Regions from separate parts of the Planococcus sp. RAB007_Raresut genome, predicted to be linked through region 2. Evidence: predicted binding sites of a transcription regulator. Region 2 holds the regulator's gene; the other holds the start of a gene.
What was found. Region 2 encodes NrdR, which represses ribonucleotide reductase genes. Its sites were predicted from a motif close to AACACNATATATNGTGTT; they were not measured.
Positions count from the first base shown of each region.

Region 1: a site for NrdR is predicted at 2,502-2,519, ahead of AC2Q9J_RS08270 (vitamin B12-dependent ribonucleotide reductase). Genes of this name have one in related genera too.

Region 1 covers NZ_JBXYIF010000003.1:333,917-338,350, forward strand. Annotated here, with positions in the region: gene gcvPB (aminomethyl-transferring glycine dehydrogenase subunit GcvPB) at 1-296, shown strand, start outside; gene AC2Q9J_RS08260 (ATP-binding protein) at 350-1,621, opposite strand; gene AC2Q9J_RS08265 (rhodanese-like domain-containing protein) at 1,684-2,067, opposite strand; gene AC2Q9J_RS08270 (vitamin B12-dependent ribonucleotide reductase) at 2,551-4,434, shown strand, end outside.
Region 2 covers NZ_JBXYIF010000003.1:117,113-121,546, forward strand. Annotated here, with positions in the region: gene AC2Q9J_RS07190 (glyceraldehyde-3-phosphate dehydrogenase) at 1-610, shown strand, start outside; gene speD (adenosylmethionine decarboxylase) at 923-1,306, shown strand; gene nrdR (transcriptional regulator NrdR) at 2,186-2,662, shown strand; gene AC2Q9J_RS07205 (replication initiation and membrane attachment family protein) at 2,674-4,035, shown strand; gene dnaI (primosomal protein DnaI) at 4,036-4,434, shown strand, end outside.

The sequences.
Region 1 (4,434 bases), 220 kb from region 2:
AGAAGAAACTAGGCGTGCGAACGCTTGATATGGCTAAACGCCTGCTTGACTTCGGTTATCATCCGCCGACAATCTACTTCCCATTGAATGTAGAAGAAGGCATGATGATTGAACCGACTGAAACTGAATCGAAAGAAACGCTTGATGCTTTCATCGAGGCAATGATCCAGATTGCGCGTGAAGTGGAAGAGAATCCTGAAATTGTTCAGGATGCGCCTCATACCACAGTCATCAAACGCCTTGATGAAACAAAAGCTGCGCGGAAACCGGTTCTTCGTTACCACAAAGCTGAATAGGATACCAAAAAGGCCTGGGAGCAAATTTGCTTCCAGGCCTTTTTACATTTCAATTAAAATCCGATAAAGGAATCGGCTTCCTGCCAGTTATTGCGTTCAGCTCTTTTATTCTGCTGCAGGAGTTCTTCGATGCGTTTTTCATACGCTGAGTCTCCGTCATAATGCCAGTTCAATGCACTGGACATATAAAGCTCGTTCAGCTGTGAGATTGACAATCCTTTTGTCCGGCTTGCCATGTCCGATAATTGCGCTTCAGTAAAAATATTATTGATGTCCAGTTTTTGAAGATAGGTTTTTCTTAACTTTTGGGAAGGTGAAGGAATTTCATACGCCCGGTCGAACCGTCCCGCTCGGTTGATCAAAGCGGGATCGATCTTTTCAGGATAATTGGTTGTGCCGATGACGAATAATCCTTCACGTGCTTGAGTGCCGTCCAGCGTATTCAAGAAGACAGAGCGGGTATATTCCGGCATCGAGTCGATGTCTTCGATTACCAGGATGGCCGGAGCAAGCCTTGAAACGATGCTGAACACTTCCTGGATGGTGGAACTGTTCGTATACTCCGTGATCTGCCAATAGACCACAGGTGCTTCTGTCGATCCGGTGATCGATTTGACCAGCGTCGTTTTGCCGTTGCCTGGAGAACCATATAGTAGAATTCCCCGTTTATACGGAATGCCATAATTTCTGAAAAACTGTCCATCGTCTTTGAAGAATTCATCAATGGACCTGAAAATATCCTTTTTGACGGGCTCGTCCAGGATGACGTCAGAACGTTCGATGATGGCATGTGTACTGAAATTCCGGCGGCGGACACCGTCGTCCGTATCAACGAGAAATGTGATGTTATTCATCAGCATCTGCCGCAGCAGTTCATCGATCGCCTGTAAGAAGCTGTGTGCAGCTTCGACAGATTTTGCATAGCATTGAAATTCCGGCCAGCTTGTTTCTGCATGTGTATAGAAAGTCAGTTGGGTAACTGCGACATCATGTTCCGGAAAATAAATGATCCGATTTTCAAAAGTCGTGTCAATTGAAAGATTTGTGCTGTGAAGATCTTCAGCTGCATTTGTAATTCTGCCCTGTGGACGCGCTTCATAGATGAAGGCTAAAGTTTCATACTCCAGCTGCCTTTTTTTCATCATGTCCAGAAGGTGGCTGTGCAATTGCATAAAAGGTTCTGAAACGTCGATATGTTTCCAAGATCCCATCGAACGGTCGTTGAGGCAATTAAAAATCTTATTTGACACTTCAGCAATGTTTGCATAAACAGGCAAACTGTCTTTTAGGCTTGGATGGTGAGGGAAAAGGATATTTTCTGTCATTTCAGGCCTCCGTAAAGCGGATTTTTTGTAAAAAAAGCTCTTCCGGATGGAAGAGCTGTCAGTTAGGATTTTGATTTGATTTTGCCGGTCCATTGTTTGAACCCGCCTTGCAATTGATACAATTGATCGTAGCCTTGTTTCTTTAAGTAAATTGCTACACGGCCTGCGCGCGCACCATTCTGGTCATACAAATAAACGGGCTTGTCTGACCGTATTTCTTTGTGGCGCTGGCGTAATTGAGTCTGTGGAATATTACGTGCTCCCAGGATATGGCCGGCAGCGAAATCTTTAGGCTCACGCACGTCGATCAGCTGGGCTTTTCTGTAGCCTTCAATAAACTGGTCCTGCGTCAAAGTAGTGACTGCTTTTTTCATTCGGAAATATGACACCAACGCGTAAACAATAATCGCGAATAAAATCGCTGCGATAAAATACAAGAATTCCAATGGTCTTTCCCCTTTCTATTCTATCTTCATTATAAAAGATAACGGCCTTTTAATTCAATGGCAATATTGGCGGAAGCAGGAGAAAAAGAGGCGATGCTGTGAAATTTTGGAGATAACGGTCATATTAGCCATCATGAAAATTTATCATTTACAAAGGAAGGCAAGAAGCTTGAGACACACTTAATAAAGGATTCAATATTTAGATATATTATCTTGTTTAAGGTAAAAAGCAGACACAGCAAGAGGTTGCACGAAGAGATTCGACAATAATTACATAAATGCAAATTGGTGCAAAAAATATCACTTTCGACTCATTTTATAATTGAGGTTTCTTGAAAAGCCTGGCACAGTGATGTTTTTGAGGAAAAGAAAATGGGAATCAAAATTTTGTTATGGAATCGGGTTTCAATATCTAGTATCATGGGAACAGTATTAATACTATATATAGTGTTTGCTCTTATAATATAAAGGAGGAATTGTCAAATGGTTTCTGCAACTAATTCTGTTTTTACGTTAAATCCCGATGCTCTGAATAAGGATATCGAGCAGTTTCCGCAAGTCTATCCGATAACGCCGGACATGTCGACAACACACAAAGGTGTATCGAGGTTAGTCATGATCGACCGTTATTCTTTTAAGGATACAGAAAAGAAAACTTTAAAAGCTGGAGATTTTGTTGTTCTTACAGTCAAAGAAGATCCGAAATTCCCAGCTCGCGGATTAGGATTTATCGTATCGGTTAATCGGGCGTCGAATCAAGCGGAAGTTTGGATTGAAGAAGATTACCGCAGCGCAATCGATAACCAGGATGATCTTGAAAACGGCATTGTTGTCAGATCGCTTGACGTTATCGAAAAACCCCTGGAAGTTTATTATGAACAGATTGCTAAGCGCAACGCAGCGGGTCTTGCTTCTGTAGAAAAGACAGAAGAAAAACGCAAGGAATGGTTTGATAAATTCTATGAGCAGCTCGTCGGTCTGAAGTTTATACCTGCAGGACGCGTCCTTTATGGAGCAGGCGCAGATACAGATGTCACTTATTTTAATTGTTATGTAATGCCGTTTGTTGCAGATTCACGTGAAGGCATTTCCGATCACCGTAAACAAGTGATGGAAATCATGAGCCGCGGCGGGGGAGTCGGTACAAATGGATCGACTTTGCGCCCGCGTAACACTTTGGCACGTGGTGTTAACGGCAAATCATCCGGATCCGTATCATGGCTGGATGATATTGCAAAACTTACTCACTTGGTTGAACAAGGCGGTTCACGACGCGGGGCGCAAATGATCATGCTCGCCGACTGGCATCCGGACATTGCGGAATTCATCATCTCGAAAATGCAGAATCCGCGCATCCTTAGATACCTGATTGAAAATACTGAAGATGAAACAATTAAGAAATTGGCTAAAGATAAATTGAAGTTCAAACCATTGACTGAACAGGAAGAAGCAATGTACCAGGGTGTTCTTAATTACCGTGCAATTCCTGGCATGGGCGGTTTCAATGAGAAAATCATGCGTGATGCTGAAACGAAGCTGCGTGACGGCGGAACTTATTCCGTTCACAACGAAGAATTCCTGACAGGCGCTAATATTTCTGTTACGTTGACCAGCGACTTTATGACCGCTGTTGAAAATGACGAGGATTTCGATTTGCGGTTCCCGGCTGTAGAATCTTATTCCAAAGAAGAAATGGCTATCTATAATGAACAATGGCAGGAAGTCGGAGATGTCCGCGAGTGGGAACGGATGGGCCATAAAGTACGCACATACCGTACGATGAAAGCACGTGACCTATGGAATCTCATCAATGTCTGTGCAACGTATTCTGCAGAACCAGGCATTTTCTTCATCGACAATGCAAATGAAAAAACGAATGCCAAAGCATACGGCCAAAAAGTCGTAGCTACCAACCCTTGCGGCGAACAGCCACTGGCACCCTATTCAGTATGTAACCTGGCTGCCGTTAACCTTGCGCAATTCGCCGATCCAAAAACAAAAGAAGTTGATTTTGAATCGCTGAAAGAAACAGTGCGTGTCGGTGTCCGCATGCAGGACAATGTTATCGATGCAACTCCTTATTTCCTGGAAGAGAACCGCATCCAGGCACTCGGCGAACGCCGCGTGGGATTAGGAGTCATGGGTCTTGCCGATCTATTGATCTACTGCGACAAAGAATATGGTTCACCTGAAGGCAATGACCTCGTTGACCAGATTTTTAAAACAATCGCGGTTGCCGCCTATGAAGTTTCGACTGAGCTGGCTGCAGAACGCGGAAGCTTCCCATTCCTTGAAGGGGAAACAGAAGAACAGACTGCCGCTCTTCGCAAAGCGTTTACTGAAACAGGATTTATGCAGGGCATGCCG
Region 2 (4,434 bases):
TGAAGATAAATTGGATATCAGCAAGCACGATATCATCTCCAATGCCAGCTGCACAACGAACTGCTTGGCACCTGTCGCGAAAGTTCTCAACGATTCGTTTGGCATCGACAATGGTTTGATGACAACTGTACACGCTTACACGAACGACCAAAAAAATCTTGATAATCCTCACAAAGATCTTCGCCGTGCGCGCGCTTGTGCCCAGTCGATCATCCCGACTTCGACAGGAGCAGCAAAAGCCTTGTCGCAAGTTCTTCCTGATCTGGAAGGGAAAATGCACGGATTGGCATTGCGCGTTCCAACACCGAACGTTTCTTTAGTCGACCTGGTGGTTGATGTTAATCGTGATGTAACGATTGAAGAAGTCAATCAGGCATTCATCGATGCGGCTAACGGTCCGATGAAAGGGATTTTAAATTTCACAATGGAACCGCTTGTATCGAAAGATTTCAACACAACTACGGACTCAGCCATTGTAGATGGTCTGACGACAATGGTTATTGCAGACCGGAAAGTAAAAGTCCTTGCGTGGTACGACAATGAATGGGGCTATTCCGCTCGAGTGATCGACCTGACAAAACGCGTCGCTTCCGCGATGAGTGTAATTTAATGACACAAACCACTTTTTCAATTACTATGAAAAAGTGGTTTTTAGTTTGTGCGAAAAACTCACGAAAAAAAGAAATTTTTATCAGATTTATTTGTTGCATTTCCATGGAATACATCATATACTATGATTCGTAGCAAAAAAGCTACTTTCCTCTGGCCGATTCCAAAGCTCAATGAGGAATCTCAAGGAGAAATTTTATTCACATGACTGCTTAAAGGGTTAGGACCTCTTTGGACTAACTTTCCCCCGTGGTAGTCAACTTTGAATATTTTGAGCACGAAACCAAAATGATATCAAAGGGGGAAACGAACCATGGAAACAATGGGACGTCACGTAATTGCAGAACTTTGGCAGTGTGATTTTGACAAATTAAACGATATGGATTATATCGAACAAACTTTTGTTGATGCAGCACTCAAATCAGGGGCAGAAGTCCGCGAGGTCGCTTTTCACAAATTTGCGCCACAAGGCGTAAGCGGCGTAGTAATCATTTCTGAATCACATTTGACAATCCACAGCTTTCCTGAACACGGCTATGCGAGTGTAGATGTTTACACTTGTGGTGATCTTGATCCGACTATTGCAGCGGATTATATCGCTAAGGCACTTGGCTCACAATCGAGCGAAGTAACAGAATTGCCACGTGGAATGGGTCCAGTCGGTGCTGGAAAAACCAAAGTTACAGTAACTGCATAATCCATTTAAACCAAGACATTAAAGCAGGGGAGCTGATCCCCTGCTTTTTCTATTTGTGTAGATATGTTAATAAACATGTTTAATATGCCGCTTCGTCGCTATGGACAAGGCAAAGATTATGCTCCTGCGCACAGCTCGTCGCAAAGGTGACGCCAACTTCGTATGGCTCACCTTTGCTCCCGCAATAAGCCGAGAAGAGCACTCGTCTTATTGCTCCGCTCCGTCCAGACGCGCTCCTTCGCTGGAACTGCTTCTGGACTTGAAAGGTGTTTAAGAGGACTTAGGAATTAGAGTCGTGCTGTAAACGACTCGGGCGATGGCCCGAGTTGGCAAGGTGTTCTCTAATTGTTTTAGATATTTTATATAAGGGGCTCCGTCGCTTCGGACTCAGCTCCCGCAATAAGCCGAGAAGAGCACTCGTCTTATTGCTCCGCTCCGTCCAGACGCGCTCCTTCGCTGGAATCACTTCTGGAAATGATATGAAATTAAGTGGACTTATTAACAAGAGTTTGGCTGTTAGACACTCGGGCGATGGCCCGAGTTAACTAAACGATTATATTTGTTTTCTCTAAAAAATATAACAAAATAATTTACAATGTATGGACTGATTCGTTTCTTAAAGAAATTTCTAAAGATATGGAGCAAAACAACGAAGACTCCCAAGTGAGCAAGCGAAGTGCTGAGATCCACTCGGGCGAAGTGGAACGAGCTCGAGTTAGCTCAGTACAAGCCACTAGGAAAGCGGAGTTGTTTTGCGGAATATCGATTACTAAATGTAATTTGTTTATATATATAGCTTGATTCCAAAATCAAATATTATAAACGCTGAAATTTTGTTATACTTATACCACAAGAAAGAGAATTTGGGGAGATGTCAATATGAAATGTCCGGCTTGTCAGCATAACGGTACCCGTGTCGTGGATTCGCGGCCAGTAGATGAATTGAAATCGATCAGAAGAAGAAGGGAATGCGAAGAATGCGGCTATCGGTTCACCACTTTTGAGAAAGTGGAAGAGATGCCGCTGATTGTCGTGAAAAAAGATGGTTCCCGCGAAGAGTTCAGCCGGGAGAAAGTGCTGCGCGGCTTGATCCGGGCATGCGAGAAACGTCCGGTTCCGCTGGAAACACTGGAAGAGCTTGTCTTTACTATTGAAAAGAATCTTCGCAGAATCGGCAATGCCGAAGTGAAATCTGAACAAGTTGGTGAAATGGTGATGGACAAGCTGGCGGCAATCGATGAAGTGGCCTACGTCCGTTTCGCTTCCGTCTATCGTCAATTCAAAGACATTAATGTATTCATAGATGAACTGAAGGATTTATTGAATAAGAATCCGGATGACAAGATATCCGAGTAAGGCGGTGAAATATGACTGCGTTCTATAAGGAGTTGCAGGCGGCCGATGCTTTTAAGATCCGTCTGCCTTATCCATTTTCAAATTACGACCGCCAATTACTGACGCTTCTTTATCAGCCTATGGTCGGTGCTGAAGCGATTTCACTTTACCTGACGCTTTGGGCGGAAGGAGAAGCGGAAAGAAATGAAACACCGCATTACACGCTGATGAACACGTTGGGCATGCCGATTGCCAAAATTTTCGAATCACGGCTCCAATTGGAAGCTATCGGTTTGCTGAAAACATATAAAAAAGGAACAGAATCACGTACGTTCCTTTACGAATTATGTCCGCCGCTTGATCCGAAAGACTTTTTTACAGATCCTTTATTGTCGATGTTCCTGTTCAGCAAGATCGGTGATATCGCGTACCGCAGAGTCCGGGACCGATTTATCCTGCCTGCGGAAGATATGGATTCATATGAAGAAGTTTCACGGACATTCACGGATATTTTTCAGCCGGTCCATGCAAAAGCCGGTTATCCCAACGATTCGCAAAAAATGCAGCAGCGCGCCAGAAAAGGCTATAAAGCGGAATACGATTTTGACTTCAGTCTGCTCCACCAGGGTCTTTCTGAACAGCTGGTGCCAAAACGCGTATTGACTGCACCGATCAAAGACATTATCAGCAAACTTGCTTTCCTGTACGGCTGGGATCCGCTTGAAATGCAAAAGGTGATCCTATTGGCCATTGAAGATGATTATCGTCTTACTATAGAAGGAATTAAAAAATCCGCATCCGATTATTATAAGATGACGGTATCCACAACTGCGCCGAAATTGGAACCGGTACTGGCGAAAACGCCTGAACCGGAAGCTGAGCCGAAGAACCGTCAGGAAGAATTGATCCTGTACCTGGAATCCGCGTCACCGATTGATGTGCTCCGGGACATTGCCGGCGGGAAAGAGCCCTTGTCCGCCGATGTCCAGCTTGCCAATAATCTGGTGATGCAGCACGGCATGGAGCCGGCGGTGGTGAATGTACTGCTGCAGTATGTTCTTCTGCGGACAGATATGAAATTGACCAAAGGCTATGTGGAAAAAATCGCATCGCACTGGATCCGTAAAAATGTATCCACTGCTGCGGAAGCGATGGAACTCGCGCGCACTGAACATGCGCAGTATGTGAAATGGAAGTCGGAAGGATCACCTGCTGCAGCTTCGAAATCGTCGTCCCGTTCTAACGGCAAGCCTGTACGTGAAGAGAAGCTGCCGGAATGGTTCTATACGAAGGACGAGCCGCAGACAGCAGCTCCGCAGAAAAATGAAAGCCTGGAAGTCGAGAAACAAAAACTTCTGGCGAAACTTGCTTTGAAAAAAGGGAAGGGTGATTAAATGGAACCGATACGGGAAACCTTAAAACGGGTTGTCAATGCACCGGCTTTTTCAGAGCGTTACAATGATATGCGCAAGGAAGTGCTGGAGAACCCTGGTGTCCAGAATTTTCTTGAGGAACATGCATCTGAAATCGATAAAAGCATCGTCGACCGCGGCATGCACAAATTATATGAGTACATCGACCAATCGCATGATTGCAATAAATGCCCTAACCTGGATGGCTGCATCAATCATCTGAAAGGCTTTGAACCGAATCTGGTTTTGGAGCGCAATACGATCGGCATCGCTTATACGCCATGTAAGTCAAAAAATGCCTATGACAATAAACGCCGCGCAAGCTCTCTGATCCACAGCATGTACATGCCGAAAGAAGTTATGCAGGCGACACTGTCCGAT